4 regions of the Streptomyces sp. NPDC008137 genome follow, and region 4 is predicted to be linked to each of the others. Evidence: riboswitches for the same ligand, from Rfam matches in the RefSeq annotation. Region 4 holds a riboswitch; each other region holds the start of a gene.
What was found. Region 4 has a riboswitch for cobalamin ahead of metE (5-methyltetrahydropteroyltriglutamate--homocysteine S-methyltransferase). Riboswitches for the same ligand answer to the same signal wherever they lie in the genome.

Region 1 (7,686 bases), on a different contig from region 4:
GCGCGCGTACGGCGGTGGAGCACAGCGCGAGGTCCGGCAGGCAGTCGGCCTCGGCCAGGGCGCGCCCGGCAGCGGGGGCGTCCCGGCGGCCTCGCGGGGCGAGGTGGCGTTCGTGGTCGGCGACGTCCACGGGCCAGGCGGACTTGGCGTGCCGCATGACGACCAGGCGGCGCAGTGGGCCGGTTCCGGCGCGCTCGATCATGACGGGGATCCCAGGTCGCGGGTGAGGTCGAGGCCGAGGAGCCGGTCGGCGTACGCGTACGTCTCGAAGCGCGCGCCGTCGGGCAGCTCCGGGTCGGTCTCGACGTGGTGCAGGACGTCCAGTACCCGGGACATGTCCAGATCATCCTCCCAGGCGTCGCGCAATCGCCCGCGCACCTCGTCGGGGACGGGCCGCGAGGGCCGCCGGGCCCAGCGGGCGACCGCACCGCGCCAGTGGGCGAGGGTGCCCCGGGCCTCGTCGAACGCGGCCGCGTCCAGCCGGGCGGGGGCGCTGTGGTGCCGGGCGAGGAGGGCGAGACGCAGGACACCGGGGTCGATGCCGGTGCCGTCCGGTGTGCCCGGGTTGCCGGGATGCGCGGGGGCACCGTCGATGTGCGCGGGGGCGACATCGATCCGCACACCACCGGTCGCCACCCCGCCCTCGACGGCCACATGGACGACCTGGGCCTCGCCCAGCCCGGCACTCACGTCGGGGCTGTCCTCGAACGGCCGGATGCCGAGGGCGGTGGCCTCCGCCCGCAGCTCGGCCTGTCGGCGTCCTCCGGTCAGCAGCGCCCACACCGGGGTGCCGCCGAGTTCCAGGGCCCGGACGAGCAGGTCCGCGACGAGCAGCACCCGCAGGTTCGTGGTGTCGGAGCCGGGCGCGTGCACCTCGACACGCGTCAGGCCCCGGCGGGCCGGGGCGGCGTCGACCGGCTCGCCGGTACGGGCGTCGATGATGCGCAGCACGAGCCGAGCGTAGGCGTGCGGGCGGGCACACGCAGGCAGGTTTGGCGATTTCCGGCCACCGTGGCGGGAATCGCCCCACCAATGGCGTGCCCGCCACGCGGGCCGAACGGCCTCAGGCCAGCGTGCCCAGGAACCGCACGTGAGGCCGCTGTTCGGGCCCTTCACGGCTGACGGCGGCCCGCACCCCGTACACCTCCGCGATGAGCTCTTCGGTCAGGACGTCCCCCGGGGCGCCGCCCGCGACGACCGTCCCCCCGCGCAGGACGACGACCCGGTCGCAGTACATCGCCGCGAGGTTGAGGTCGTGCAGCGCGACGACGGTGGTGACCGGCAGGCCGGTCACCAGGGCGAGCAGGTCCAGCTGGTGGTGGATGTCGAGGTGGTTGGTGGGCTCGTCCAGGAGGAGCTCCCGGGGTTCCTGCGCGAGCGCGCGGGCGATCTGCACCCGCTGGCGTTCGCCGCCCGAGAGGGTGTGCCAGGGCTGGCAGGCCCGGGCGGCGAGGCCGGTGCGCTCCAGGGCGGCGTGGATCGCCCGCTCGTCGTCCGCCGAGGCGGGTGTCCAGGCCCGGCGGTGCGGGATCCGGCCCAGCCGTACGACGTCCAGCACCGTCAGCTCGACCTGGGTGTCGGCCTGTTGCTCGACCGTGGCGAGGCGGCGGGCGACGGTACGGCGGGGCAGATCGCCCAGCGGGGTGCCGTCGAGGGTGACGATTCCGGCGGTGGGTGTGAGCAGCCCGGCGAGCAGCCGCAGCAGTGTGGACTTGCCGGAGCCGTTGGGGCCGAGGACTCCGACGGTGGAGCCGGGTTCGGGCGCGAGGACGACGCCGTCGAGGATGAGGCGCCCGTCGGTACGGCGGCTGACCCGGTCCGCCCGGAGCCCGGCAGCCCGCACCGGCGTTTCCGTCTCGCTGACGTGTGTCCCGGTCACCGCACCCTCCGCGTCCGGTAGAGCACCGCCACGAACGCCGGCACCCCGATCAGCGATGTCACGACCCCCACGGGCACCTCCTGCGGATCCAGGACCGTCCGGGCCAGGGTGTCGACCCAGACCAGGAACACCGCGCCGGCGAGGGCGGTGACCGGCAGCAGCCGGGCGTGCCCGGGTCCGGCCAGGGCCCGGGCGGCGTGCGGCAGGACCAGCCCGACGAAGCCGATCGCCCCGGCCGAGCTGACCAGGGCGGCCGTGAGCAGGGCGGTGACGCACAGCAGCACCAGGCGGGTGCGGGCCACCGACACCCCGAGCGCGGCCGCCGCGTCCTGCCCGAAGGCGAAGGCGTCGAGCGTACGGGCGTACGACAGGCACACCACCAGCGCCACGGCCAGGACGGCGAAGCACAGCCACACGTCGGTCCAGCCGGCCCCGCCGAGCGAGCCCAGGAGCCAGAACAGCACGCCCCGGGTCGTCTCGGCGTCGGCGGCGGTCAGCACCACGAAGGAGGTGAGGGCGGAGAAGAGCTGCATGGCGGCGACGCCCGCGAGGACGACCCGGTCGGTGGTGTCGCCGAGGGTGTGGCTGAGCAGCAGGACCAGCGCGAAGGAGACCAGTGCGCCGAGGAACGCGCCGGCGGACACCGAGACGACACCGCCGCCCACGCCCAGCACGACGATGACGACCGCGCCGGTGGAGGCGCCCGAGGACACCCCGAGCACGAACGGGTCGGCGAGGGGGTTGCGCAGCAGCGACTGCATCACGGCCCCGCACACGGCGAGGCCGGCCCCGCACACGGCCGCGAGCAGGGTGCGCGGCAGCCGCAGCTGCCAGACGATGCCGTCCCGGATCGGCGTCAGGTCGGAGCTGCCCATCCCGAGGTGGGAGGCGACGACGGACCAGACGTCCCCGACCCGGATGTCGGCCGGTCCGATGGTGATCGCCAGGGCCACGGAGACCATCAGCAGCAGGGCGCCCGCGACACCGAGCGCCGGTCCGCGCACGGTCACTTCACGAGCCCGAACTCACGCAGTCCGGCCGCGACCTTCTCCACACCCTCGACCGTGCGGATGGTCGGGTTCATGGCCTGCCCGCTGAGCAGCACGTACCGCTTGTTCTTGACTGCGTCCATGTTCTTGGTGGCCGGATTGGACTCCAGGAAGGCGATCTTGCGCTTCGCCGACTCGGCGGTCTCCGAGTCGCGGGTCAGATCGCCGATGACGAGGACGTCGGGGTTGCGGTCGGCGACCGTCTCCCAGTTGACCTGCGGCCACTCCTCGTGCGTGTCGTCGAAGACGTTCTTGGCACCGAGGGCGCGGGTCAAGATGCCGGGCGCTCCGCAGCAGCCGGCCAGGTAGGGCGATTCGGAGTTGGCGAACCAGTACATCAGGGAGACGTCGGAGGCGTCGACGCCCCGCGTGGCCTTCTTCATCCGCTGCTGGAGGGAGGCCACGAGCTTGTCGCCGCGGTCCTTCACTCCGAACACGGTCGCGAGGTCCCGCACCTCGCCGTAGACGGCGTCGATGTCCAGCGGCTTGTCGCGCTTGCCGTCGCCGCCGCCCGAGTTGTCCTTGCCGGCGCAGTCGGACGGGGAGACATACGTGGGCACGCCGAGCTTCTCGAACTGCTCGCGGGTGGCGACGCCGCCCTTGCCGAGGGTGGAGACGAAGGACGCGGCGACGAAGTCGGGCTCGGAGTCCAGGACCCGTTCGAAGGAGGGGTTGTTCTCGGCGATGCGCGGCACCTTGGCGTTGGCCCTCTCCAGCCCCTTCATCACGGGGTCGGTCCAGGTGGCCGTGCCCGCTATCCGGTCGGCGAGACGGAGGGAGAGCAGGATCTCGGTGGTGCCCTGGTTGAGGGAGACGGCGTGCTTGGGCGCCTTGTCGACTCGAACCTTCCGGCCGCAGTTGTCGAGCGTGACGGCGGCCTTCGTGGTGGTGGGCTTCGAGTCCCCGCAGCCGGTCATGAGCAGGGAGCAGGCCGCGAGCAGGACGGCGGCACGGGCGGGTCGGGCGAGGGGCAAGGAAACCAGTCCTCAGACGTCGAGGGCCCGATCGCGGAGCCCGGTCGTACGGTGCTCCCCCACCGCCGGCCGGCCGCGGGGGCCGCCAGCAGGTCTTCGGACTCGGGTTCACCCGGTGCGGGGCGCCTTCCCGAACGCCATGCGTGCCGTTCAGTGGCCGAGACCCCGCCCGTCCCCCTCACCGCTGCGCGTCAGTTCCGGATTCGCACCGGATTCCCTGACCCACGTACATGGGTTCGACTGGCCTCGGCAAGCTATCACGGCGGGCATCGGGGAATCACCGCGCGCCCCGCGTCGTTGCCCGGACAGCAGCTCTTCCGCGACTCCCGAGGAGGCCGCCGGTGTACGGCGACGACGCAACGGTCCGCAGGATCCTCACCGAGCTCGGCGACACCTGGGCCGTGGTGGGCCTGTCGTCGAACCGGCAGCGCGCGGCGTACGGCGTCGCCGCCGTGCTCCAGCGGTACGGCAAGCGTGTCGTGCCCGTGCACCCCAAGGCGGAGACCGTGCACGGCGAGCAGGGGTACGCGAGTCTGGCGGACATCCCCTTCGACGTGGACGTGGTGGACGTGTTCGTGAACAGCGACCTCGCCGGAGCGGTCGCGGACGAGGCGGTCGCCAAGGGCGCGGGGGCGGTGTGGTTCCAGCTCGGCGTCGTCGACGCGGCGGCGTACGACCGCACCCGGGCCGCCGGCCTGGAGATGGTGATGGACCGCTGCCCGGCGATCGAGATCCCGCGGGTCGGGTGAGGGTCACGCCCGTCGCGCCCCCTCCATAATGAGCGCATGACCCACGCCTTGCCGCCCGCGGACACAGGCTCCCCCGGACGTTTCCCGGTCGTCGTCGTGGGCGCCGGTCCCGCCGGGCTGACCGTCGGCAACATCCTGCGGGCCGCCTCCGTGGACTGCCTGGTGCTGGAGACCGAGACCCGGGAGTTCATCGAACAGCGGCCCCGGGCCGGGGTCATCGAGGAGTGGGCCGTACGCGGCCTGGAGAAGCGGGGCCTCGCCCGGAACCTGCTGGACCGCGCGGAGCTGCACACCGCGTGCGAGTTCCGCTTCGAGGGGGAGCGGTACCGGTTCCACTACGGCGATATGACGGGCAGTCACCACTTCGTCTACCCGCAGCCGTTGCTGGTGACGGACCTGGTGCGCGAGTACGCCGACGTGCGCGGCGGGGAGATCCGCTTCGGGGTCCGGGACGTGGAGCTGCACGACCTCGACACCGACCGGCCCTCCGTGTCGTACACGTGCCCGGAGACGGGTGAACGGCACGTCGTGGACTGCGACTTCGTGGCCGGCTGCGACGGGGCGCGCGGGGTGACGCGGGCCTCACTGCCGCCCGAGCGGGTCCGGATCGCGCGGCACGACTACGGCATCGGCTGGCTGGCGCTGCTCGCCGAGGCCCCGCCGTCCGCCGACTGCGTCCTGTTCGGCTGTCACGAGAACGGCTTCGCGGGCCAGATGCCCCGCAGCCCGGAGGTGACCCGCTACTACCTCCAGTGCCCGCCGGGCGACGACCCGGAGAACTGGCCGCACGAGCGGGTCTGGGCGGAGCTGCGGCAGCGGCTCGGGGCGGCCGGTGTGCCGCCGCTGACGGAGGGGCGGCTGATCGAGAAGCGCGTGCTGGACATGCACGACTACGTGGTCGAGCCGATGGTGCACGGCCGGCTCCACCTCGCGGGCGACGCGGCGCATCTGGTCGCCCCCATCGCGGCCAAGGGCATGAACCTCGCCCTGCACGACGCCTTCCTGCTCGGCGACGCCCTGGTGGCCCGCCTGACCACGGGCGACGAGAGCGGTCTGGCCGGTTACGGGCAGTCCTGCCTGCGGCGCGTGTGGGACTACCAGGAGTTCTCGCAGTGGCTTTCCGAGGTGTACCACGGAACGGCGGCGGGCGACCCCTTCCGCGCGGGCACCGCGCTCGCCCGGCTGCGCCGCCTGTTCACCTCGCCCGTGGCGGCCGCGGCCTTCGCCGAGCAATACCTGGGGACGGCGGCGCGGTACTGACTCATTCGTGCGGGGGACGGTCGCTGAGCCGGTGGTCGGCCACGTTCAGCGCCTCGTCCACCAGTCGGCGCAGATGGCCGTCGCTGAGTGAGTAGATCACCCGGCGCCCGTCTTTACGTGTGTTCACCAGGCCCGCGAGGCGCAACCGCGCCAGGTGCTGGCTGACGGCGGGCCGGGCCGCCCCGCATTCCTCCGTGAGAGTCGTGACGTCGGCTTCCGACCTCGTCAGTGCGTGCAGCAGGGCGAGCCGGGTCCGGTCCCCCAGGAGGGCGAGGAGTTCGGCGGCGAGCGCGAACTGTTCCTCGCCGGGGCTGCGCGGGTGCGCATCGTGCGCAGGTGACAGGTGCATGCGTGCGCTCATACGCACATAATGGCCCTGTGGGCGTGTGCACGTCCACTCCCGCGCACCGGAAGGGGACCCACGTGAGCGACCGGCACGAGCACTCCCACCCTCACCAGCACCAGCACCAGCACGGCCTGCGCCACCGGCTGTCCCACCTCCTCACTCCCCACTCCCACGAGACGACCGACAAGGTCGACTCCGCCCTGGAGTCCTCGGCCCGCGGGATGCGGGCGCTCTGGGTCTCGCTCGCGGTGCTCGGTGTGACGGCCCTGGCCCAGGCGCTCGTGGTAGCCGTCTCCGGCTCGGTGGCGCTGCTCGGGGACACGGTGCACAACACCGCGGACGCGCTGACCGCCGTACCGCTCGGGATCGCCTTCGTGCTGGGCCGGCGGGCGGCCACCCGCCGCTTCACCTACGGCTACGGGCGGGCCGAGGACCTGGCGGGGCTCGTGATCGTGCTGACGATCGCCGCGTCCGCGGCCTTCGCGGGGTGGACCGCGATCGACCGCCTCCTCGATCCGCGCCCGGTCCAGCACGTCCCGGCGGTCGCCGTGGCGGCCCTCGTCGGGTTCGCGGGCAACGAGTGGGTGGCCCGCTACCGCATCCGTGTGGGCCGCGCGATCGGCTCGGCCGCGCTGGTCGCCGACGGACTGCACGCCCGCACCGACGGCTTCACCTCCCTGGCCGTGCTGCTGGGCGCCGGCGGCTCGGCCCTGGGGTGGCAGCTGGCCGACCCGATCGTGGGGCTGGCGATCACGGCGGCGATCGCGCTGGTGCTGCGGGACGCGGCGCGGGAGGTGTTCCGGCGGGTGATGGACGCGGTCGACCCGGCCCTGGTGGACCGGGCCGAGGCCGCCCTGACCGAGGTCCCCGGGGTGCGGGCGGTGGGCGAACTGCGGCTGCGCTGGATCGGGCACCGGCTGCGCGCCGAGGTCGCGGTGGTGGTGGACGGCGCCGTGACGGTGCGCGAGGCCCACCGCATCGCCGTCGACGCCGAGCACGCGCTGCTGCACGCCGTGCCCCGCCTCACCGCCGCCCTGGTCCACGCCGACCCGGCACCGGTCCCGGGCGAGGCGGACCCGCATCTGCCCCTGGCCCACCACACGGCGGCGTAGCTCAGGAGACTCCGAGCCCCTCCAGCACCACGGCCCCCGGCAGTTCCGCGAACGCCTTGCCCGGGACCAGCAGCTTGCCGCGCCGCCGGCCGCTGCCGACCAGCACATACGGCAGGTCGACGACGGCCGCGTCCACCAGCACGGGCCAGCCGTCCGGCAGTCCGAGCGGGGTGATGCCGCCGTACTCCATGCCGGTCTCGCCGGTCGCCGTGTCCATGCTGGCGAACGAGGCCTTGCGGGCGCCCAGTTGACGGCGTACGACGCCGTTCACGTCGACCCTGGTGGTGGACAGTACGACGCACGCGGCGAACGTGGTC
Region 2 (7,686 bases), on a different contig from region 4:
GCCAGCAGCACCCGCTGGCGCAGGACCCAGCGGTAGGGAGTCGTCCCCGTCTCCTGCTGGAAGCGGCGGGCGAAGGTGCGCGGGGACATGTGGGCGTGGGCGGCGAGCTGCTCGACGGTGACCTCGTCGTCGAGATGGTGCTCCATCCACGCCAGCACCTCGCCGATCGTGTCACCCTCGGGGTGCGGCAGCGGGCGCTCGATGTACTGGGCCTGTCCGCCGTCGCGGTGCGGCGGCACCACCATCCGCCGGGCGATCTTGTTGGCGACCTCGGAGCCCTGCTCCTTGCGCACCAGGTGGAGGCAGGCGTCGATCCCGGCGGCCGTCCCGGCGGAGGTGATCACCGGGTCCTCGTCGACGTAGAGCACGTCCGGCTCGACGACCACGCGTGGGTACTGCCGGGCGAGGTCCTTCGCGTGCTTCCAGTGTGTGGCGCAGCGGCGGCCGTCCAGCAGACCGGCCGCGGCCAGCACGAAGACGCCGGAACAGACGCTGAGCACCCGGGCGCCGCGGTCGACACCACGTCGCAGGGCGTCCAGCAGTTCCGGCGGGAAGTCCCGGGACGCGTAGGTGTGCCCGGCCGGCACGGCGATCAGGTCGGCCGTCTCCAACCGCTCCAGGCCGTGTTCGACCTGGAGCGAGAAGCCCGAGTTCATGCGCAGGGCCGGACCCTCGGCCGAGGCGACGGCGAAATCGTAGACCGGCAGGCCCTCGTCGCTGCGGTCGGTGCCGAAGACTTCGCACACCACGCCCAGTTCGAAGGGGTTCACGCCGTCGAGCAGGGCGACGGCCACGTTCTGGAGCATGTCTCCAGTGTGCCTCGCCGATGGCAGTAATTCGAGGGTCTACGGCAGTACTGCCACTGACGGTAAGGAGTCATCGGCGCGACAGTGGTGTCCATGGAAACGAACCAGGCACAGACACTCATCGCAATGATCTTCGTACTCGGGACGCTGGTCCTCCTGGTCCTCCCGTCAGTGATCGGCATCGCGCGCGACAGGCGCGTCGACCGTCAGATCCGGGAGGCCCAGGAGGCCAGGGAGAGCGAGCCGGCTCAGAAGTCCTCGTCCAGGTCGACGGTGCCCTCCACCGCCACCTGGTACGCAGAGGGGCGCCGCTCGAAGAAGTTGGTCAGCTCCTGAACGCCCTGCAGCTCCATGAAGGAGAAGGGGTTCTCGGAGCCGTACACCGGAGCGAAGCCGAGCCGGCTGAGCCGCTGGTCGGCGACGCACTCCAGGTACTGCCGCATCGACTCGGTGTTCATGCCCGGGAGGCCGTCACCGCACAGGTCGCGCGCGAACTGCAGCTCGGCCTCGACGGCCTCCCGCAGCATGTCCGTTACCTGCTGCTCCAGCTGGTCGTCGAAGAGCTCCGGCTCCTCCTTGCGGACGGTGTCGACCACGTCGAAGGCGAAGGACATGTGCATCGTCTCGTCCCGGAACACCCAGTTGGTGCCGGTGGCCAGGCCGTGCAGCAGACCGCGGCTGCGGAACCAGTAGACGTAGGCGAAGGCACCGTAGAAGAACAGGCCCTCGATGCACGCGGCGAAGCAGATCAGGTTCAGCAGGAAGCGACGCCGGTCGGCCTGGGTCTGCAGGCTCTCCAGCTTCTCGACCTCGTTGATCCACTTGAAGCAGAACTCGGCCTTCTCACGGATGGACGGGATGTTCTCGACCGCGTCGAAGGCCGCCGCCCGGTCCTCCGGGTCGGGAAGGTAGGTGTCGAGCAGCGTCAGATAGAACTGGACGTGCACGGCCTCCTCGAAGAGCTGGCGCGACAGGTACAGGCGCGCCTCCGGGGAGTTGATGTGCTTGTACAGCGTCAGCACCAGGTTGTTCGCGACGATCGAGTCGCCCGTCGCGAAGAACGCGACCAGCCGGCCGATCATGTGCTGCTCGCCCTCGGACAGCTTCGCGAGGTCGGCGACGTCCGAGTGGAGGTCGACCTCCTCCACGGTCCAGGTGTTCTTGATGGCGTCCCGGTAGCGCTCGTAGAAGTCCGGGTAGCGCATGGGGCGCAGGGTCAGCTCGAAGCCCGGGTCGAGGAGATTGGCGTTACGGGTGGTCATTACTGGCAGGCCTCGCAGGACTCGGGGTTTTCCAGGGAGCAGGCGACCGCGTCGGGGTCGGCGGTCTGCTGGACGGGGATGGTCTTCTCGGGCTGCGCCTGGGCCTGTGCGGCGCGGGCGATGCGGGTCGCCGGGCGCGAGCGCAGGTAGTACGTCGTCTTCAGCCCGGCCTTCCAGGCGTAGGCGTACATCGAGGAGAGCTTGCCGATGGTCGGCGTCTCCATGAAGAGGTTCAGGGACTGGGACTGGTCCAGGAACGGCGTCCTGGCCGCCGCCATGTCGATCAGGCCGCGCTGCGGGACCTCCCACGCCGTGCGGTAGAGCGCCCGTACGTCCGCGGGGATCCAGGCGAAGTCCTGCACCGAGCCGTTCGCCTCGCGCAGCGCCTCCCGGCTGCGGGCGTCCCACACGCCGAGCCGCTTCAGCTCGTCCACCAGGTAGGAGTTGACCTGGAGGAACTCGCCCGACAGCGTCTCGCGCTTGAACAGGTTGGACACCTGCGGCTCGATGCACTCGTACACGCCCGCGATGGAGGCGATCGTGGCCGTGGGCGCGATGGCGAGGAGCAGGGAGTTGCGCATGCCGGTCGCGGCGACGCGCTCGCGCAGGGCCGCCCAGCGCTCGGGCCAGGTCAGCTCCACGTCGTAGTGGTCGGGGTGCAGCACGCCCCTGGCCGTACGGGTCTTCTCCCAGGCCGGCAGCGGGCCGTTGCGCTCGGCCAGGCCGGCGGAGGCCTCGTACGCGGCGAGCATGATCCGCTCGGCGATACGGGTCGAGAGCGCCTTGGCCTCGGGCGAGTCGAAGGGCAGGCGCAGCTTGAAGAAGACGTCCTGCAGACCCATGGCCCCCAGGCCGACCGGACGCCAGCGGGCGTTGGAGCGGCCCGCCTGCTCGGTCGGGTAGAAGTTGATGTCCACGACCCGGTCGAGGAAGGTCACGGCGGTGCGGACGGTCTCGTCCAGCCGCTCCCAGTCGATGTCCCCGCGGGTCTGGTCGACGAAGGCGCCGAGGTTGACCGAGCCCAGGTTGCAGACCGCCGTCTCCCCGTCGCTGGTGACCTCCAGGATCTCCGTGCAGAGGTTGGAGGAGTGGACGACGTGGCCCGGCTCGGCCGTCTGGTTGGCGGTGCGGTTGGCGGCGTCCTTGAACGTCATCCAGCCGTTGCCGGTCTGCGCGAGGGCGCGCATCATGCGGCCGTACAGCTCACGGGCCGGCAGGGTCTTCTTCGCCAGGCCCTTCGCCTCGGCCGCCCGGTACGCGGCGTCGAACTCCTCGCCGAACAGGTCGACCAGCTCGGGCACGTCCGAGGGGGAGAACAGCGACCACTGCCCGTCGGCGTTGACCCGCCGCATGAACTCGTCCGGCACCCAGTGCGCGAGGTTCAGGTTGTGCGTACGGCGGGCGTCCTCGCCGGTGTTGTCGCGCAGCTCCAGGAACTCCTCGATGTCGGAGTGCCAGGTCTCCAGGTAGACCGCGGCCGCGCCCTTGCGGCGGCCGCCCTGGTTCACGGCGGCGACCGAGGCGTCGAGGGTCTTCAGGAACGGGACGATGCCGTTGGAGTGGCCGTTGGTGCCCCGGATCAGCGAACCGCGGGAACGGATACGGGAGTACGAGAGACCGATGCCGCCCGCGTGCTTCGACAGCCGCGCCACCTGGTGGTACCGGTCGTAGATCGAGTCCAGCTCGTCCTGGGGGGAGTCCAGGAGGTAGCAGGACGACATCTGGGGGTGCCGGGTGCCGGAGTTGAAGAGGGTGGGGGAGGAGGGGAGGTAGTCGAGGCGGCTCATGAGCCCGTAGAGCGCGGCGACCTCGTCGACGGACTGCGCCGTGTCGTTTTCGGCGAGACCGGCGGCGACGCGCAGCATGAAGTGCTGGGGCGTCTCGACGACCTTGCGGGTGATCGGGTGGCGGAGCAGGTAGCGGCTGTGCAGGGTCCGCAGGCCGAAGTAGCCGAAGCGGTCGTCGGCGGCCCGGTCGATCAGCGCGTCCAGCCGGGCGGCGTGCAGGCGCACGAACTCGGCGGTCCGGTCGGCGATCAGGCCCTCCCGGTGGCCGACCGCGACGGACTCGGTGAAGGACGTGACACCCTGCGAGGCGGCCTCTTCACGGATGCCGATCGTCAGCAGCCGTGCGGCCAGCCGGGAGTAGGCGGGGTCCTCGGAGATGAGGCCGGCGGCCGACTCCGTCGCGAGCTCGCGCAATTCCGTCTCGTCCGCCCGCGCGGACCGGCCGCGCAGCGCGGCGGCGGCGACCCGGCCGGGGTCGGCGTCGGGGAGATCGGCGGTCAGCTCGGTCAGGGTCCGCAGCAGCGCGGCACCGGGGCCGTCGTGCTCTTCTTCGGAAGCTGAGACCGGTTCGGCTGGCGCGATGGTCACGTGGGGCTCTCCCTCGCTCGGCAAGGGGCCTCGCGCAGGGCGGGGGGGCAGCACACGAGCGCACACGGCGTCGCGTCCACCGGCCCATTCCACGAGGCCCGGACGTCAGGGCACCCCGGCCGGACGGCCGGGTGCGCTGTCGGCAGGTCCTCGGACTGACGCTTGTGCATGAAACATGCACAAGTACACCGTTGCGGGACAGTTCCGGATTCGCACCGGATTCCCCTGCGACGACAGCGAGCACGAGCATACATCTTGTGCCGGGTACGGGTGGCACCCCCAGATGTTGTGTCGCGCTGGTGTCGGAGCGTCAGCTGACAGGTGAGAAGAGTGATGCCCTGTCGGCGTTTCCCCATCGGGTTGCGCGGCGTGCGGGGAGTGCTTCCATGGAAGTAGGTGCCGACGTCCGCGGGTCCTCCGTACTGGGAAGCAGATCGCCCTCGGAGGGAGTACTCACATGACGAGGGTCGTCCGTCGCACACCGGGCAAGGAGCGGCCGCGCAACGCGCCGATGGCCACGCTGGATCTGCGACGGGCGGCGAGACGGACCAGTCGCGTCGTCGTCGGCCACTGGCACAGCCTGACCATCCGTCTCGAGGCCCGCCGCGGCACCACCCGGCCCAGGAAGTGGCGCAGGTGGTTCTCCTACACCAACGTGCTCCGGATGGTCTGGGCGGTCGGCGCCCTCGTGGTCTTCGGCTGGATCGGGGCCGGCGTACACATGCTGGTCACCGACCAGCAGACCACGGTCGAGAGATGGCAGAAGGAGCCGGGGCTCGACGCCCTGCTCCGTTTCATCGGTCCGGTCCTCACCGCTTCGGTCGCCGCCGCGCTCTTCATGTTCTGGTGGTACAGCTGGAACAAACGGCGATACCTCGTGAAGGCGCGCAGGGACCCGCACAAGCTCGTGCTCACGGCCGGGCAGGACTCCACCGAGATCGTGGGTCGCGAGGAGCTCGCGCAGGTCATCGCCCAACGGCTGAGGGAGCGCGGCACTCGTCGGCCCTATCTGCTCGTGGGCGGTGTCGGCACGGGGAAGACCGCCGTCCTTGTGCGGCTCACCGAACTACTGGCCCAGGAGCGTGCCGTGCCCGTGCCGATCCGGCTGCGGGACGCCGACGGCGGGACCGATCTGAACTTCGAGCGCATGGCCAAGCAGCGTTTCGCCGAGGTGGCGCCGCAGGGCATTCTGGCCCGCACCAAGACCGATCGGGTCTGGCAGCAACTGCTTGCCGACGACAAGCTGGTCGTCATCGCCGACGGACTCGAAGAGGCTCTTCTCGACGGCGGTGTTCAGCAGAACCGGGACAACATCATCCGCTGTGCCATCGAACGCGCCTATGAGGAGCGGCTGCCGGTGGTCATCGCCTCCCGGCCGCACAGTCCTCTGGACACCACGCCCGCGGCGATCGTGGAGCTGGAACCGCTGAGCGAGGAGGAGGCGCTGCAATTCGTCAAAGACTCCGTACCGGAGACGGACGAGCGCCGCGTGGACTGGATCGTGGAGACGGCCGAGGTGACCGAATCGCCCGTCTATCTGCAGATCGCCCGTGAACTGCACCGGCACGGCGCCCTGGAACGGGACCGTCCGACCGACGACCCGAAGCGTCTGAACACACGCAGCCGGGACCGGAGCACGCTTCGGTTGTGGCTGTTGGACACCTGGGGCCGTGCCTTGCACGAGGGCCGGCTGCGTGAGGACGTCGCGCTGACCCCGCAGGAGCGCCGGGACACCCTTGCGGTGGTCTCCGCTCTGGCCTGCGTGGGACTGCTTCAAGACAAGCTGGAAGTGGACTTCGCGGAGTTGCTCGGCCCGGACGTCCAGCCCGGTGGGCCTCTGTGGGTCAGGGTGCCTGGCACCGACCGGTACGGCGACAACGGGGAGGCCTTCTCCGAGTGGCACCGGGAACGGATCTGGGCAGCGCTCCGCGCCAGGCTCGGCGACGAGGAGGCGAGGCGGCTGCAGATGGGGAACATGGCGCAGTGCCACGCCGTGCTCGCCCGTCTGGTGGGCAACGCGGACAAGCTCGGGCTGTTGGAGAGCTCCGAGACGAAGGCGCGCTTCCCGCACAGCATCCTGCAGGCCTACTTCGGTTTCCGTCTGCTGAGCCACCTGGAGGAGGCCGACGCCGGCGAGCTGATCGAGCAGGCGCTGCGACCGCCCGGCCCCGGACGTGAGCTGCTGGTCGCGGTCGTGTTCATGTCCCGCGGGCGGGTGGGGAGACGTCCTCCCCGAGCCGGCGGCGTCGGGGCCGGGTTCCAGGAGGGGAAGAACGAGCCGTCGCGGAGCAGCCCCGTGCGTGGGCGCGCCCTGTCCGAGCGGCTCTGCGCGGCCGCGCAGCATCGGCCGGACGACCCCAAGACCCTCGACCTCTACGCGGCCGCCCTCGAAGTCGAGAGTGTGGAAGCCGACCCGGGACGACTGGGCGACATCGTCGAGAGGGTGGCGGCCGACTGGTCGGGCATCCAGGGCGATCAGCGCACTCTCGAGGACGCGAAACTGCGGCTGCTCAAGCAGCTGGGCGCGGCGTCGCGGCAGGCCTCCAAGAAGATCGACACCACGGCGATGTACGAGAAGATCTTCGAGCTGGGCATCGCCGAGCCCTCGTACTCCATCCGCCTGGCCGTCGCCCAGGAGTTCGGCAGCGGCGGCAACGAGGCGTTCGCCGTGATCCGTGAGCGGGTCGGTCTCAACAGTGACCCCATAGGGGAGTACAACGCCAAGATCCTCGAAATGAAAGCCGAGAACACGAGGGAATTCGAAGCGTGGACCTCGAGAATGGGGCAGGCCAGATCCGCCCGTGCGTCCTCGCCTGCCGCGTCCGTCGAGGCCATCGACCGGCTGCAGATCGAGCGCGAGGAACTCAACCAGCGGTACGAGAACCAACGGGTCGAACTGCTGCGTGAGTTCGTGATGCGGGCCTGGATGCTGCCCATGCTGCTGGGGTCGGTCGACGACTCCCACCGCGGCGAGGCCCGGGAGCGCCTCACCAAATGGCTCCTCCACCTCGACCCGGCCCATACGGACGGCGCCCCCGATATGCCGCTCGCCCTGGAGGCGGCGCTGGCCCAGGGCTTCAAGTACGCGGCCAACCGGCGCCAACGCCATCCGAACACGGACCCCGGCAGAAGCGTCGACCTGATCCGGCAGGCGGAGACCGTACTGCAGCAGACCCGGTGCTGGTACTCGCAGCTCAGCCTGCTCCAAGCGCTGTGCCTGTGGGAACTTCCCGACCGGCTCGG
Region 3 (7,686 bases), on a different contig from region 4:
CCTCGGGTTCGAGCCCTGCCAGGACCGCCGAGGACTCCTCCTCGTCCCCGGCCCCGGACCTCGTCGCGATCCCCGGCACCAGCGGCTCGGCCAGCGAGCCGTCCACCGCCGCGGATCCGCCGATGTCCTTGGAGTCCACCCGTACTTCGGAGTCGACCGGCAGTCCCAGGTCGGAGGCGGCGACGCCGGTCGCCGTCACGCGGATGTAGTACGTACCCGGCAGCGGGTCGTTCGCCCAGGGCTCCGACCAGGCGCGGACCGTGCGCAGCACGCAGGCCAGTTCCACGGAGGCGGCGTCCGAGGCGGCGGTGCGGGTCTGCGCGCCGTACTGGCATGCCTGGCGGCGGCGCAGACCGTCGTAGACGTCGATCTGCCAGGTCTGCGGGGCGTGGGTCTCCGGCAGCTTCACCTTCGCCGTGACGGTGGGGCGCTGCCCGGTGTCGGCCGGGAACGACCAGTACAGGTAGTCGCCGGTGGAGCCGCTCGCGGTGGCCCGCTGCCCCTGTTCGATCTCCGTCGCGGTACGGAAGGATGTGCCCGCCCGGGTGGGTGCCGACTTCTCCGACGCGTCCTGCGACGGGCTCGGCGAGGAGTCCGCCGCGGCGGGAGCGGCCGCAAGCCCGAGCGTCAGCAGCGCGGCGCTCAACGCACGTATCACTCGCATCAGTTGGTCCTCCAGACCGCGATCCGCCAGCGCGAGAGCCAGCCCCAGACGAGACCGGCCAGGAAGCCGGTGAGGATCAGCGCACCGAGCAGCCACCAGCCGCGGCCGAGGCCGAAGGAGGCCACGTCGCCCGCCTGGCTGGGACCGTCCACGACGTCGACGGTCAGCTCCAGCGGCAGCCCGGGCGTGGTCTTCACACCGGAGGCCGCCGAGAAGGAGTGGGTGACCGCCAGGCACACGGTCTCCGCGGCCGGCTTGTCGCTGTCACTGTCGGTGTCGTCGCGCTCGGGCTCGGGGTATCTGAGGCCCGTCGAGATCACGTCCGTACGGCCGTTGCCCGCCGCCTCGCCGCGCACGATCTCCCGGCCCTTGCCCGTCACGGCCCGCAGCAGCACGCCGTAGGCGGGATTCACGGCCCGGTCCGCCGCCACGCTCACCGAGGCCCGCAGCTCCTGCCCCGGCAGGACCTCCACCCGGTACCAGCGCTGCTGCCCGAACTCCTCCCGGTCGGTGTACAGCCCGGACTTCAGCGTCGGAGCCTCGGAGCACTGGGACGCGCCCTCCATGGCGACCGGCGTCACCACCGGATCGGCCGCCCGGTCCACCAACTGGTTCACCTTGTCGGTGAGTTCGTCCTGGTGCTCCACCGAGGTGTAGGTGCCGCCGGTGGCCTCGGCGATGCAGCTCAGCTGCCTGCTCAGTTTGGCGGTCGGCACCAGGCCCAGCGTGTCGATGGTCAGGCCGATGCCCTTCGCCGCGATCTCGCGGGCCACCTCGCACGGGTCGAGCGGAGCGCAGGTGTCCTCGCCGTCGCTGATCAGCACGATGCGCTTGGAGCCGTCGCCGCCGTCGAGGTCGTCGGCCGCCTTCAGCAGGGCGGGGCCGATCGGCGTCCAGCCCGTCGGGGTGAGTGTGGCGACGGCCGTCTTGGCCTCGGTGCGGTCCAGCGGGCCGACCGGGTAGAGCTGCGCGGTGTCCTTGCAGCCCGTCTTGCGGTCGTCGCCCGGGTAGTCGGCGCCCAGGGTGCGGATGCCGAGTTCGACCTCCTCGGGCGTCGCGTCGAGCACCTCGTTGAACGCCTGCTTCGCTGCGGCCATCCGCGACTGTCCGTCGATGTCCCGCGCCCGCATCGAGCCGCTCACATCGAGGACGAGGTCGACTTTGGGGGCGGCCTGGCCCGTGGGTTCACCGGCGGCCGCTCCGGCCGGGAAGGCTGTCCCGGCCGTCAGCGCGGCGAGCAGGGCACAGACGCCCGCCGCCAGTCGTTTACTTGTGATCATCGGCGGATCTTATGGAGCCGCCGGGCCGTGCTCCAAAACGAGTTTCAGATAAGAGGATTGGGCAGTTCCGCCCAATGGTCCCCGGGCGTCTGCGGCGACAGCCGCATCAGCGTCAGCGCCTTGGTGGGCAGGGGATCCGTACGCAGTGCGGTGAGGTCCGGGGTGGGCGGCAGCTCCCGTACGGCCGTCTCCAGCGCCGCCGCGAGCGCGGGGCCCGACCCCGCCGTCCCGGCCAGCGCGCCCGCCACCAGCGAGCCGAACAGCTTGCGGCGGAGCGTGCGTTCGTCGTCCGTGACCATCCGGGCGGGCAGGTCGGGCACCGCGATGCCGTGCCGGGCCAGACGTGCCGGGCTGACGCGGATGTCGGCCAGGTCGCGGTAGACGAGCCGCAGCGGGTCGCCCTCCGGCGAGAGCACCACGAGGAGGTTCTGGCCGTGTGCCTCCAGGGCCACGCCCAGTTCCAGCAGCCGCAGCCCGACGGTGAGGGCGAGGCGCGCGAAGCCGGCCAGCCAGCCGGGGGAGCGGGGGAGCGCGCTGGTCGCGAGCGCCGCCACCGGCAGGACCCGTTCACCGCTCCCGGCGTAGGTCTGCGGCGACTCCCGCAGCACGGCCGCGAAGTCGGGGGAACCGGCCGCCGCCGCGCCCAGGGTGCGGGTGACGTGCAGCAGGCCGTCGGTGCGCGCCGCCGGGATCTCGGCGAAGTCCGACAGCAGCGCGGACGCGGCCACCGAGGGCAGTGAGATGTCCCGCACCGACGAGGTCAGCCGGGCGCTGAGCGAGGTCTTGACGTGCGGCCCGCCGGGCAGGGCGAGCGTCCGCAGGGACATCAGCGGGTGCCCGGCGCGCAGCTCCTCGCACGTCCGCTTCAGCACATGCGCCGCCTGCCAGGGGTGCACCGGCAGCACCACCCGCGGCCCGTCCCGCAGATCGCCCGGCCAGGTGCCCGTCACCAGGCACTCCTCCGCCCGCACCGGCACCAGACCCAGCTCCACGACCGGCCGGTGCTCGGGCCCGTAGGCGAGCTGCTCGGCCACCGAGAAACCCGGCCGGGACCGGCAGGTGGGGTGGAAGGGATGCCCGTCGACGATCCGCTGCTCCCACTCCCAGTCGTTCTCCGGCCACTCGTCCGTCGCCTGCCCCTCCTGCCCCGCTCGCGACAGCGCCAACGAGGCGACGCTGTGCCCGAGTTCGGCGGCGAAGGAGGCGGAGTGCGGGACGGCGAGGTCCGTCACCAGCCGCGCCGGATCGTCGTACTCGGCCCCGTCCAGCCCCACGACGGTGACATAGCCGCCGGTCGCGTACGGATCCGGCAGCGGGCCGTGCAGCCGGCGGCCGTCGGACAGGGACAGCGTCAGCCCGTCCCGGCCCTGCTCCCTGCGGGCCGCCCAGGGCAGCGGATCATGGGCCAGACCGCGCCACAGACGGGACAGCACGGCAGCCCGGGCGCCGGGCAGCTCTGCCTCGTACCGTGGCAGCAGGCCGGGCCGTGCGGCGGCCAGTTCGTCGGCGACCTCGGCCTCGGCGGTGGGGGAACGGTGCACGGGCGGGCTCCTCGGGTACGAATAGGGCGTCACGGCGCGATGACGACGACCGACATAATGATCATCTCCGCCAGGAAGTCCGGAAGTCCCGGATGGGCTGTGGGGAACGTACAGAACACAGGGAACGCAGAGAAACGAGTGGATCGCGTGGACCTCATGCCCCCGTCCGCCGACGCGTACGCCGCCGTGCCGCTGCTGAACTGCCTGCTGCGGGAGGTGGCCCGGCCTCAGCGGCGGGAGGGCGAGCACCGGGTCTACCGCCTGCCCGGCGGGGACCGTCTGCTGCGGGTGCGCGGGACGCGCCGGCCCGCCGAACCCGAGGTCGAGGGGCCGGACGGCTGGCAGCGTGTCGGCCACACCGAGCTGGTCAAGCTCGTCGCCGAGGAACTGCGCCGGCACACCGGCCTGTCCAACCACGAACTGCCCGCCGAGATGATCGACAGCAGGGAGGCCGTGGCCGCCCTGCTGGAGGCCCGCGACCGCGCGACCCCGCCCGACGACCCCTACCTGCGCTCCGAGCAGTGCCTCCTCACCGGCCACACCCACCACCCGGCCCCCAAGGCGCGCGGCGGCGGCCCGGCCGCGGGCTGGCTGCCGTACGCGCCCGAGGCGTACGCCCGTTTCCCGCTGGTTCTGCTCGGGCTGCGCGAGGACTGCGTCGTCGAGGAGGGCGACACCTCGGCCCTCGACGCCCTCGGCACCGCCCCGCCCGGCTACCGGCTGCTCCCGGCCCACCCCTGGCAGCTCGACCTGGCGAGCGCGGAGCTCGCCGCCGCCTTCGCAGACGGGAGGCTGGTCCGGCTGGGCACGACCGCCTTCGACACCTGGCCGACGGCCGCGATCCGCACGCTCTACGCACCCGAGCGGGACCTCTTCCTGAAGTTCAGCCTGGACGTGCGCATCACCAACGACATCCGCCGGCTGTGGCGCCACGACCTGCTCGCCCTGCGCCGCACCGACGCGGCCGTGTGCGCCGCCTTCGACGACTCCGGCACGCTCGACGGCCCCCCGGCCTGGCTCGGCGACCGCGGCTACCGCACCGCCGGCTTCGCCTTCGAGGCCTTGGCCGTCCTCGTCCGCGACGGCTTCGCCGGCCACCTGGTGCCCGGCGCGACCCCGCTGCTCGCCGCCGGACTCGTCGAGGGCTTCGACGGCAGCCCGCTCGACCGCGCCGCCGACCCCGGGGCGTGGTGGACGGCGTATCTGGCGCGGGTGGTGCCCCCGGCCCTGGAGGCCTTCGCCCGGCACGGCGTCGTCATCGAGGCTCATCTGCAGAACACCGTGATCGCCGTGGACGCCGACGGCATGCCCGTGCAGGCGCTGTACCGGGACGCCGAGGGCGTGAAACTGCTCCCGGACGTCTCCCGCGAGGCCGGCTGGGAGCGGCTGGTGTACTGCCTGGTCGTCAACCACCTCACCGAGATCGCCGGTGCCCTCGTCGAACGCCACCCCGGCTTCGACCCCTGGCCCGCCGCCCGCCGCGAACTCGCCCGCCACGACCTGCCCGAGATCCCCGCCCTGCTCACCTCGCCCACCCTCCCCGCCAAGACGAACCTCCTGCTGCGCTGGACGGGCGCGGACGGCGCCGACGCCCGCTATCTGCCGCTGCCCAACCCGCTCAGGGAAGGAACGTGACCTGGGGGAGCGCCCGTCCGTGCTGTGCGGTGACCGCACCGGCCGCATGGAATGATGGCCGGCGACATGGCGACGGCGGAACGAGGAAGCCGGTGTGAATCCGGCGCGGTCCCGCCACTGTGACCGGCATCGGCCGGGAGCCAGGAGACTCACGCGGTCGCCTCCTCCACGAACCACCGGGGCGGATCTCCCCGGAGAGAGGACAGGTGCGGCATGTCCGCAACCCCGGCCGGAGGGGTTCCGTGCCGCGTCGTCGTCTGCCGGGACTGCTGCTGCGGCACCGGCAAGGTGACCGGCGTCGATCACACGGCACAGACCGAGCGGCTGCGCGAGGCGGCGCCCGTACGGGTCTCCGAGTGCCTCGACGTCTGCGACCAGGCCAACGTCATCGTCGTACAGCCGTCCGCCGCGGGCCGGGCCGCCGGGGCCCGGCCGGTGTGGCTCGGGCTGGTCAACGACCCGGCCGCGACCGAGGACGTCGTCTCCTGGGTCCGCGAGGGCGGCCCCGGTGTCGCGCCCCTGCCCGAGATCCTCGGCCTGTACGCCTTCAGCCCGCTCGCGAAACGGCGCGCGGGCAGCTCCTGACCAGGCCCGGCTCTCAGGACTCCTGTTCCTCGGCCGGCACGCACAGGACCGGGACGTTCGACAGGTGCAGCAGCTTGTGGGGCGTCGAGCCCAGCAGGGCCCCGCGCACCGGGCTCTCGCCCCACGTGCCCACCACGATCACCCTGGCGTCATGGCGTGCCGCGGCGTCGATCAGCGCCTGCGCGGGCCGCTCGTCGATGAGTTCGACCGTGCTGGGCACACCGGCCTCGTCGGCGACCCGGACCGCGTGACCGAGCACGGTGGTGCCGGCCTCGCGGACGGCCTTCTGATGGGCGCCGAACTCCTCGCCCGTGACGCCGGGGGCCGCGGCGCCGTAGACGATCACCAGGGGCTCGCCGTACGCCGCCGCCACCTCGATCGCGACCCGCAGCGCGCGCAGGGCACCCGGGGACTCGTCGTAGCCGAGGACCACCGACATCTTCAGGACTCCTTGCCGTGGACGAGATCGGGGTCGACCGTGCTCGGGCGTTCCGACCAGAACGCGGGGGCCGTCAGCCGCCAGACGACCATGATGATCACGCCCGCGAGGGCGACGCCGATGCCGATGACGAGCGGCGGACCGAGCCCCAACCAGGAGCTGCCGGTGTAGGAGTTGGCCGGGTCGGCCATGTCCTGGACCGACTCCACCAGCAGCCACGCCAGCAGCCCGGCGCCGATCAGCGGGCCGAGGCCGATCAGGAGGAAGTCCCTCACGCTCCTGGTCAGCTCGCGCCGGTAGTAGACCGCGCAGGCGAGGCCGGTGAGCGCGTAGTAGAACGCGATCAGCAGGGAGAGCGCCGTCAGGGAGTCGAAGAGGGCGTTCTCGCTGGCGTGATACAGGACGAGGTACCAGACGATGGCGATGCCGGCGACCCACCAGGTGCTCACGTCCGGGGTGCGGAACCGGGGGCTGATGTGCCCGAAATGCTTCGGCAGGGCGTACCGGCGGGCCATGGACAGTCCGGTGCGGGACGCCGGGATGATCGTCGTCTGCGTGGACGCCAGCGCCGATGTCGACACCGCCAGCAGCACGACCCAGTCCCAGCCGCCCATCGCCTCTTCGGCGAGCAGCGCGAAGATGAACTCCTCCTCGGCGGCGTTCTCGGCGAGGTAGTCCGTGCCCGCGTAGGCGACGACCGCGAAGGCGACGGCGAGGTAGGTCACCAGCAGCAGCACCGTCGACCAGATGGCCGCCTTGCCGGGGGCGGTGGCGGAGTCCTCGGTCTCCTCGGTGAGGTTGACCGCCGACTCCCACCCCCAGTAGATGAACACGCCCAGCAGCAGGGCGCCGGTCAGGGACGCCCCGCCCGCCCCGAAGGGGTCGAGCCAGCTGAACTCCGGATCGATGGCGTCGAGGGTTCCGGTGTCGGCGTAGACGCGGTACAGCGCCACCACGGCGAAGGCGAGCAGGCAGACGACCTGCGCCAGGATGAGGACGTTCTGCACCTTGGCCGATACATCGATGCCGATCACACAGATGGCCGTCATCACCACGATGAGCAGCACGGTGAGCACTTGGCGCACGACGTCGTTGTCCGCCCAGCTGTCCAGGCCCACGGCGAGCAGGAAGAAGGTCACGGCGACATCCGCCAGCGAACCGACGACCAGGACGCCCGTCATCGCGATGGCCCAGCCGCCGAGCCAGCCCGCCCACGGCCCCATGGCCCGGGTGACCCAGGAGAAGGTCGTGCCGCAGTCCTGGTCGACCTTGTTGAGGTAGTAGAACGCCGACGCGATCAGCAGCATCGGCACGAACGAGGCGATCATCACCCCGGGGGCGTAGATGCCCACCAGGGCGACGATCGGGCCGATGACCGCCGCCACCGAGTACGCCGGCGAGGTCGCGTTGAGCCCGATGACCAGCGCGTCGAGGAACCCGATCGCATTGGGCTTCAGGCTCGCGGACGGTGGCGGGCCCGCGTCCGTGATGTCCTTGGCCATGCTCCCTCACTCCCGTTGTGCGTGGATCCATACAACAGGC
Region 4 (7,686 bases):
GGTGACGGCCGTGTCCCTGCTGCTGGGACCGGCCGGTGTGCCCGGCCGGAAGCTGTGGCGGGCCTACCGCGTGCCGCTGGGCTTCTGCGTGACCGGAGCGGTCACGCTGCTGGTCCAGGTCGGCGGGCCGGGAGGGTTCGTCTCCTTCGCGGACGACGGACCTCTGCGGGCCGGGGAGCTGCTGCTGCGCACCTCGGCGGCCTCCCTGGGAGTGCTGCTGTTCGCCTTCACCACGCCCATGTCCGACCTGCTGCCCCGCCTGGTCCGGGCCGGTGTCCCGGCGCCGGTCGTCGATGTCGCGCTCGTGACGTACCGGATGAGCTTCCTGCTGCTGGACTCCGTGCGCCGGATCCGCGACGCGCAGGCCGCCCGGCTCGGGCACACCACGCGGGCCGCCGCCTGGCGTTCGCTGGGCGGGCTCGGCGCCACCGCTTTCGTACGGGCCTTCGACCGGGCTGCCCGCCTCCAAGCCGGTCTCGCCGGGCGCGGCTACGACGGGACCCTGCGGGTCCTGGTGCCCGAGGCCCGTGTCTCCGTCCGCTTCACGGCCGCCAGTTGCGCGCTCCTCGCGGCGCTGGCCGCCCTCACCTTCGTACTGGAAAGGCCGCCGGCATGAGCGAGCCCGCCCTCGTCGCCCTGCGGGGCGCGTCCTTCGCCTACGAGGACGGCCCGGCCGTGCTCAGCGGCCTCGACTTCGACATCCGCGCGGGGCGGGCGCTCGCGCTGCTCGGCCGCAACGGCAGCGGCAAGACCACGCTGATGCGGCTGCTCAGCGGCGGGCTGCGGCCGCACGAGGGGCGATTGACGGTCGACGGGCAGCCGGTGACGTACGACCGCAAGGGCCTGACCCGGCTGCGGACGACCGTCCAGCTCGTGGTGCAGGACCCGGACGACCAGCTGTTCGCGGCGTCCGTCGAGCAGGACGTGTCGTTCGGGCCGCTGAACCTCGGGCTGTCCGACACGGAGGTACGGGCACGGGTGGCGGAGGCGCTCGCCGCCCTGGACATCACCGCCCTGGCCGGCCGGCCCACTCATCTGCTCTCCTACGGGCAGCGCAAACGGACCGCCATCGCGGGCGCGGTCGCCATGCGTCCCCGGGTGCTCGTCCTCGACGAGCCGACGGCCGGACTCGACCCCGACGGCCAGGAACGGCTCCTGGCCACGCTGGACGAGCTGCGTGCGAACGGCACCACGGTGGTGATGGCTACGCACGACGTCGACCTCGCCCTGCGCTGGGCCGACGACGCGGCGCTCCTCACCCCGGACGGTGTGCACCTCGCTCCCGCGCCGACGGCACTGGCCCGGACCGATCTCCTCCGGCAGGCGGGACTGCGGTTGCCGTGGGGTGCCGCGGCCGCGGATCTCCTGCGCGCACAGGGGCTGTTGACCGGGTCGGCGCCCGGCCCGCGCACCCCGGACGAGCTGGCCGCGCTGGCGGCGGGGCGGCCGGTGAGCGGCGGCTGAGGGTCGCTTCCGCGGCCATCCCGTGTATAGGCTGGCGGTGCAGCTGGTTCGCCCCGTCCGCCAGACGGGATGCGTCGCAAGAGGGAACCCGGTGGGAATCCGGGACTGCCCCGCAGCGGTGAGCGGGAACGACCGCCGTCATACGCACTGGGCCCACGCAGGGCCCGGGAAGCGACGGCCAGTAGGTGTTCTCACATGGTGAGAGCGTGCCCGCGAGTCCGAAGACCTGCCAACTGCCCGCGCGCGGACGGTTCGTGCGCGGACATTCCGGTGACCTCGAGGGCGGGTCGGCGTACATACCAGGCGGACGACCGCGCTGTGCCGCGCGAGGTCGTCTCCGTCCGGTTCGTCACCCCTTCGCGCTCTCGTCCCGTCGCCGGGATCTCAGGGATTCGTCTCGCGAAGGAGATCTCCGTGACCACCAAGTCCGCAGCCGCGGCAGCACGGGCCACCGTGTACGGCTACCCCCGCCAGGGACAGAACCGGGAACTGAAGAAGGCGATCGAGGGCTACTGGAAGGGCCGCGTCACCGCCGACGCCCTCCGGGCCACCGCCTGCGACCTGCGCGCCTCGAACTGGCGGCAGCTGGCCGACGCCGGCATCGACGAGATCCCGACGGGCGACTTCTCGCTCTACGACCACGTCCTGGACACCACCGTCATGGTCGGCGCGATCCCCGGCCGCCACCGGGACTCCGTCGAGGCGGACGCCCTCGACGGCTACTTCGCCATGGCGCGTGGCACGCAGGACGTGGCGCCGCTGGAGATGACCAAGTGGTTCGACACGAACTACCACTACCTGGTGCCCGAACTGGGTCCGGACACGGTCTTCACCGCCGACTCGGCGAAGCAGGTCGCCGAGCTGCGCGAGGCGCTGGCGCTCGGCCATACCGCGCGCCCCGTCCTCGTCGGCCCCGTCACGTACCTGCTCCTGGCCAAGCCCGCCCCGGGGGTGCCCGCGGACTTCGAGCCGCTCACGCTCCTGGACCGGCTGCTGCCCGTGTACGCCGAGATCCTCGCCGACCTGCGCGCGGCGGGCGCCGAGTGGGTGCAGCTGGACGAGCCGGCCCTGGTCCAGGACCGGACCCCGGCCGAGCTGAACGCCGCCGAGCGCGCCTACCGCGACCTCGGCGCCCTCACCGACCGGTCGAAGCTCCTGGTCGCCTCGTACTTCGACCGGCTCGGGAACGCCCTGCCGGTGCTGGCGAAGGCGCCGGTCGAAGGGCTCGCGCTGGACTTCACGGAGTCGGCGGCGGCCAACCTCGACGATCTGGCCGCGGTGGGCGGTCTGCCGGGCAAGCGGCTGGTCGCCGGTGTCGTCAACGGCCGCAACATCTGGATCAACGACCTGGCGGCCTCGCTCTCCCGGCTCGGCACGCTCCTCGGCCTCGCCGACCGGGTCGACGTCTCGGCCTCCTGCTCCCTGCTGCACGTGCCGCTGGACACGGCGGCGGAGCGGGACATCGAGCCGCAGGTGCTGCGCTGGCTCGCCTTCGCGCGGCAGAAGACCGCCGAGATCGTCACCCTGGCGCGCGGTCTCGCGCAGGGTACGGACACGATCGGCGCGCAACTCGCCGCGAACCGGGCCGACCTGTCCTCCCGGGCGAACTCCCCGATCACCCGCGACCCGGCGGTCCGCGCCCGCACGGGCGCGGTGTCCGAGGCGGACGCCCACCGCTCGCTGCCGTACACCGAGCGGACCGCCGCGCAGCGCGCCCGGCTCGGTCTGCCGCTGCTGCCGACCACCACGATCGGCTCCTTCCCGCAGACAGGTGAGGTGCGCGGCGCCCGCGCGGACCTGCGCGCCGGCCGGATCGACACGGCCGGATACGAGGAGCGCATCAAGGCCGAGATCCAGGAGGTGATCTCCTTCCAGGAGAAGGCCGGTCTGGACGTCCTGGTGCACGGCGAGGCCGAACGCAACGACATGGTCCAGTACTTCGCGGAGCAGCTCACCGGCTACCTCGCCACGCGGCACGGCTGGGTCCAGTCCTACGGCACCCGCTACGTCCGCCCGCCGATCCTGGCCGGCGACATCTCGCGCCCCGAGCCGATGACCGTACGCTGGACGAGGTACGCGCAGTCCCTCACGGACCGTCCGGTCAAGGGCATGCTCACCGGCCCGGTCACCATGCTCGCCTGGTCCTTCGTCCGTGACGACCAGCCGCTCGCCGAGACGGCCCGTCAGGTCGCCCTGGCCCTGCGCGACGAGGTGGGAGACCTGGAGGCGGCCGGGACGCCGGTCATCCAGGTCGACGAGCCCGCCCTGCGCGAGACCCTGCCGCTGCGTGCCGCCGACCGGCCGGCGTATCTGGGGTGGGCCACGGAGGCCTTCCGGCTCAGCACGGGCGGTGTGCGGCCGGACACGCAGATCCACACCCACATGTGCTACGCCGAGTTCGGCGACATCGTGCGGGCCATCGACGACCTCGACGCGGACGTCATCAGCCTGGAGGCCGCGCGCTCCCACATGCAGGTCGCCCGCGAACTCGCCTCGCACGGCTATCCGCGTGAGGCGGGGCCGGGTGTCTACGACATCCACTCGCCGCGGGTTCCCGCCGCACAGGAGGCCGCCGAACTGCTGCGCACCGGCCTGAAAGCGATCCCCGCCGAGCGGCTGTGGGTCAACCCGGACTGCGGCCTGAAGACCCGCGGCTGGACCGAGACCCGCGCATCCCTGGAGAACCTGGTCTCGGCGGCCCGGACCGTCCGGGCCGAACTGGACGCGGAGCGGCCCGGAGCGGCCTGACGCTCCAGGCCGGGGGCGGGCGGAGCATGGCCCGCCCCCGGTCGGGTCAGGCCGCCGTCGCGGCCGCCGCCGCCCGGCCCGCCGCGCGGCCCGAGAACAGGCAGCCGCCCAGGAAGGTGCCTTCGAGGGAGCGGTAGCCGTGGACGCCCCCGCCGCCGAAGCCGGCGACCTCACCGGCCGCGTACAGCCCGCTGATCGGCTTGCCGGAGGCGTTCAGGACACGGCCGGAGAGGTCGGTCTGGAGGCCGCCGAGGGTCTTGCGGGTGAGGATGTTGAGGCGTACGGCGATCAGCGGTCCGGCGGACGTGTCCAGGATCCGGTGGGCGGAGGCGGTGCGGCTGAGGGTGTCGCCGGGATAGGCGAGGGCGTTGCGGATGCCCATGACCTGGGCGTCCTTGGTGTACGGGTTGGCGATCTCGCGGTCGCGGGCCTCGATCTGCCGCCGCAGGCCGGCCAGGTCGATCAGGTCGTCCCCCGTCAGTTTGTTCATACCGGCGACCAGTTCGGGCAGGGTCTCGGCGACGACGAAGTCCTCGCCCTTCTCCTTGAACCGCTCGATCGGCTCGGGGGTCTGCCAGACGCGCGACAGCAGCTTCCAGACGTTCTTCTCGGTGAGGTCCGGGTTCTGCTCCGAGCCGGAGAGCGCGAACTCCTTGGCGATGATCTTCTGGGTCGTGACGAACCAGGAGTAGTCGTATCCCGTGTCGGTGATCGACTTGAGGGTGTGAAGTGTGTCGTAGCCCGGGATGTCGGGGCTGGAGAAGCGCTTGCCCGTGGCGTCGAACCACATGGAGGACGGGCCGGGCAGGATGCGGATGCCGTGGTCGGGCCAGATCGGGTCGTAGTTCTTCAGGCCCTCGGTGTAGTGCCACATGCGGTCGGGGTTGACGATCCGTCCGCCCGCCTTCTCGGTGATCGCGAGCATCCGGCCGTCCACGTGCGCGGGCACGCCCGTGATCATGGACTTCGGGGCCGTACCGAGGCGCGCGGGCCAGTTCTGCCGGACGAGGTCGTGGTTGGCTCCGATGCCGCCCGAGGTGACGATCACGACGGGGGCGTTCAGTTCGAAGTCGCCGACGACCTTGCGGGAGCTGGGCTTGCCGCGTGCCGCGCTGCTGGGCTCCAGGACCTTTCCGCGTACGCCGGTGACGGCACCGTTCGTGACGATCAGGTCGTCCACGCGGTGGCGGAACCTGAACGTCACCTTGCCGTCCTCCACGGCCTCCCGCACCTTCTTCTCGAAGGGCTCGACCACGGCGGGTCCGGTGCCCCAGGTGACGTGGAAACGGGGTACGGAGTTGCCGTGCCCGTCCGCGAGGCCGCCGCCGCGCTCGGCCCAGCCGACGATCGGGAACCACTGCATCCCGAGCCCCGCGAGCCAGGAGTGCTTCTCCCCCGAGGCGAAGTCGACGTACGCCTCGGCCCACTTGTGGGCCCAGTGGTCCTGGCCCGACGGGTCGGTGATGCCGCGGTCGAAGCCGGCCGTGCCCAGCCAGTCCTGCCAGGCCAGTTCCCGCGAGTCCTTGATGCCCATGAGCCGCTGCTCGGGGGAATCGACGAAGAACAGCCCGCCGAAGGACCAGAAGGCCTGTCCGCCCAGACTGGCCTCCGGCTCCTGGTCGAGCAGCAGCACCTTGCGTCCGGCGGCGGCCAGTTCGGCGGTGGCGACGAGCCCGGCGAGGCCGTGGCCGATGACGATGGCGTCCGCGTCCGACGATCCGGCTCCGGCCGCGAAGGCCGGGAACGCCGACTGCGCGAGCGCGGCACCGGCGAGCACACCGCCAGCGACGGTCAGGGCACGGCGGCGGGTGAACGCGGCGGGTGCTGACGGGTGTTCCATGGGCCGCCTTCCGGAGGAGGTGCGCAGGGGTCGGGAGAGGCCCCTGGGGCGACCAGGGGTGTTACCGACGGTAGCCCAGGAGTTCTCGGGGCCACCAGAGTCCTGCGCCGGGGAACTCACGGGCACTGTCCGGCAGTTGGCCGGGCGGGCGAAATGTGCTTGTCCGTCCTCGCGGCACGGCACTACGGTGCCGAGGTGGATCTCTTCTCACGCTCCTGGACGGCGTTGCGCGAGGCGGTCGCCGGTCTGGCCGACGAGGACTTCGACCGGCCGTCCGGCTGCACCGGCTGGCTGGTGCGGGACCTGGTGTGCCATCTCGTCATCGACGCCCAGGACGTCCTGATCACTCTCGCCACCCCTTCTGACCGGGAGCAGACCCGTGACGCGGTGACCTACTGGGAGGTCGCCGGCACGCCACCGACCGGTGACGACCCGCTCGACGCGCTGACCGTCCGGCTCGCCGCCGCGTACGAGGATCCGCACCTGCTCACCTTGCACCTGGACGACGTCGGGTCCGCCGCCGGCCGCGCCGCCCGGCTCGCCGACCCGGCCGGCCGGGTCGGCACCCGCGACGAGGTCCTCACCGTGGCGGACTATCTCTCGGCGTACGTCCTGGAGTGGACGCTGCACCACCTCGACCTGATCGCGCACCTGCCGGACGCGGCACAGCCGCCGGCGGAGGGGCTCAGCCGCTCCCGCGAGCTGCTGGAGCGGATCGCGGGGAGCGCGTTCCCCTCGTCTTTCCACGACCGGGACGCGCTGCTGGTGGGCACCGGGAGGCGGGCACCCACGGAGGCGGAGCGGGCCGAACTCGGCGAGCAGGCCTCGGAACTGCCGCTCCACCTGGGCTGACCCGGCTCCCCGGCGACCCGGATCCTGCGGAAGTACGGCTGTCCACGGCAGGGCGCGGGCCACGGCCGCCCGTCCGGCGTGGCACATCTGCGCAGTCGGTACGATCTCGGCAGTCGGAAGGGCGGGACAGCGTGGCGGCCAGACCCAGGATCAAGGACGTCGCGGAGTACGCCGGCGTCTCCCCCAAGACCGTCTCCAACGTGATCAACAACTTCGAGCATGTCTCGGAGCGGACCCGCGCCGCCGTCCAGGAGGCCATCGAGGCCCTGGGCTACCGCGTCAACATCGCCGGGCGGCAACTGCGCCAGGGCCGCACCGGCATGATCACCCTGGCGGTCCCTGAGCTGGACGTCGCCTACTTCGCCGAGCTGGCCAAGCACGTCATGGCCGAGGCGGACCGGCGCGGGCACACCGTGCTGCTGCACCAGACCGGGGCGGTGCGCGAGCGGGAGCTGGCGGCGCTGCACGGGTTCGACGCGCAGTTCTCCGACGGCGTCATCCTCAGTCCGCTCTCCCTGCGGCCGCGTGATCTCGCCGCCCACGACCGGCGCCTGCCCGTGGTCCTGCTCGGCGAGCGCTCCGCCGAGGGCGGCACCGACCATGTCGGCATCGACAACGTGCGCGCGGCACGCGAGGCCACCGAGCACCTCCTGTCCCGGGGCCGCCGGCGCATCGCGGTGGTCGGCGGCGCCCCGCACGGCCGTCAGGGCACCGACCGGCTGCGCACCGACGGCTACCGCGCGGCCCTCGAAGCGGCGGGCCTGCCCTTCGAGCCCGGCCTG

Region 1: it holds a riboswitch for cobalamin, as region 4 does, so the genes downstream of both, ACFZBT_RS25810 (ABC transporter substrate-binding protein) here and metE (5-methyltetrahydropteroyltriglutamate--homocysteine S-methyltransferase) in region 4, are expected to answer to the same signal.
Region 2: it holds a riboswitch for cobalamin, as region 4 does, so the genes downstream of both, ACFZBT_RS30885 (ribonucleoside-diphosphate reductase subunit alpha) here and metE (5-methyltetrahydropteroyltriglutamate--homocysteine S-methyltransferase) in region 4, are expected to answer to the same signal.
Region 3: it holds a riboswitch for cobalamin, as region 4 does, so the genes downstream of both, ACFZBT_RS03590 ((2Fe-2S) ferredoxin domain-containing protein) here and metE (5-methyltetrahydropteroyltriglutamate--homocysteine S-methyltransferase) in region 4, are expected to answer to the same signal.

What each region holds. Positions count from the first base shown of each region.
Region 1 covers NZ_JBIBHN010000018.1:92,911-100,596, forward strand. The annotation lists gene ACFZBT_RS25790 (histidine phosphatase family protein) at 1-202, opposite strand, end outside; gene ACFZBT_RS25795 (hypothetical protein) at 199-951, opposite strand; gene ACFZBT_RS25800 (ATP-binding cassette domain-containing protein) at 1,064-1,879, opposite strand; gene ACFZBT_RS25805 (iron chelate uptake ABC transporter family permease subunit) at 1,876-2,841, opposite strand; gene ACFZBT_RS25810 (ABC transporter substrate-binding protein) at 2,886-3,845, opposite strand; cobalamin riboswitch at 3,972-4,162, opposite strand; gene ACFZBT_RS25815 (CoA-binding protein) at 4,244-4,651, shown strand; gene ACFZBT_RS25820 (4-hydroxybenzoate 3-monooxygenase) at 4,688-5,911, shown strand; gene ACFZBT_RS25825 (metalloregulator ArsR/SmtB family transcription factor) at 5,913-6,272, opposite strand; gene ACFZBT_RS25830 (cation diffusion facilitator family transporter) at 6,335-7,369, shown strand; gene ACFZBT_RS25835 (YbaK/EbsC family protein) at 7,371-7,686, opposite strand, start outside.
Region 2 covers NZ_JBIBHN010000026.1:40,032-47,717, reverse strand. The annotation lists gene ACFZBT_RS30895 (helix-turn-helix domain-containing protein) at 1-806, opposite strand, end outside; gene ACFZBT_RS30890 (ribonucleotide-diphosphate reductase subunit beta) at 1,055-2,068, opposite strand; gene ACFZBT_RS30885 (ribonucleoside-diphosphate reductase subunit alpha) at 2,068-4,443, opposite strand; cobalamin riboswitch at 4,567-4,710, opposite strand; gene ACFZBT_RS30880 (ATP-binding protein) at 4,901-7,686, shown strand, end outside.
Region 3 covers NZ_JBIBHN010000002.1:50,060-57,745, forward strand. The annotation lists gene ACFZBT_RS03570 (hypothetical protein) at 1-664, opposite strand, end outside; gene ACFZBT_RS03575 (VWA domain-containing protein) at 664-1,944, opposite strand; gene ACFZBT_RS03580 (IucA/IucC family protein) at 1,989-3,485, opposite strand; gene ACFZBT_RS03585 (IucA/IucC family protein) at 3,642-5,120, shown strand; cobalamin riboswitch at 5,162-5,288, shown strand; gene ACFZBT_RS03590 ((2Fe-2S) ferredoxin domain-containing protein) at 5,334-5,705, shown strand; gene ACFZBT_RS03595 (universal stress protein) at 5,719-6,144, opposite strand; gene ACFZBT_RS03600 (amino acid permease) at 6,147-7,646, opposite strand.
Region 4 covers NZ_JBIBHN010000021.1:77,768-85,453, reverse strand. The annotation lists gene cbiQ (cobalt ECF transporter T component CbiQ) at 1-616, shown strand, start outside; gene ACFZBT_RS28060 (ATP-binding cassette domain-containing protein) at 613-1,464, shown strand; cobalamin riboswitch at 1,492-1,713, shown strand; gene metE (5-methyltetrahydropteroyltriglutamate--homocysteine S-methyltransferase) at 1,879-4,212, shown strand; gene ACFZBT_RS28050 (FAD-binding dehydrogenase) at 4,259-6,052, opposite strand; gene ACFZBT_RS28045 (maleylpyruvate isomerase N-terminal domain-containing protein) at 6,248-6,904, shown strand; gene ACFZBT_RS28040 (substrate-binding domain-containing protein) at 7,036-7,686, shown strand, end outside.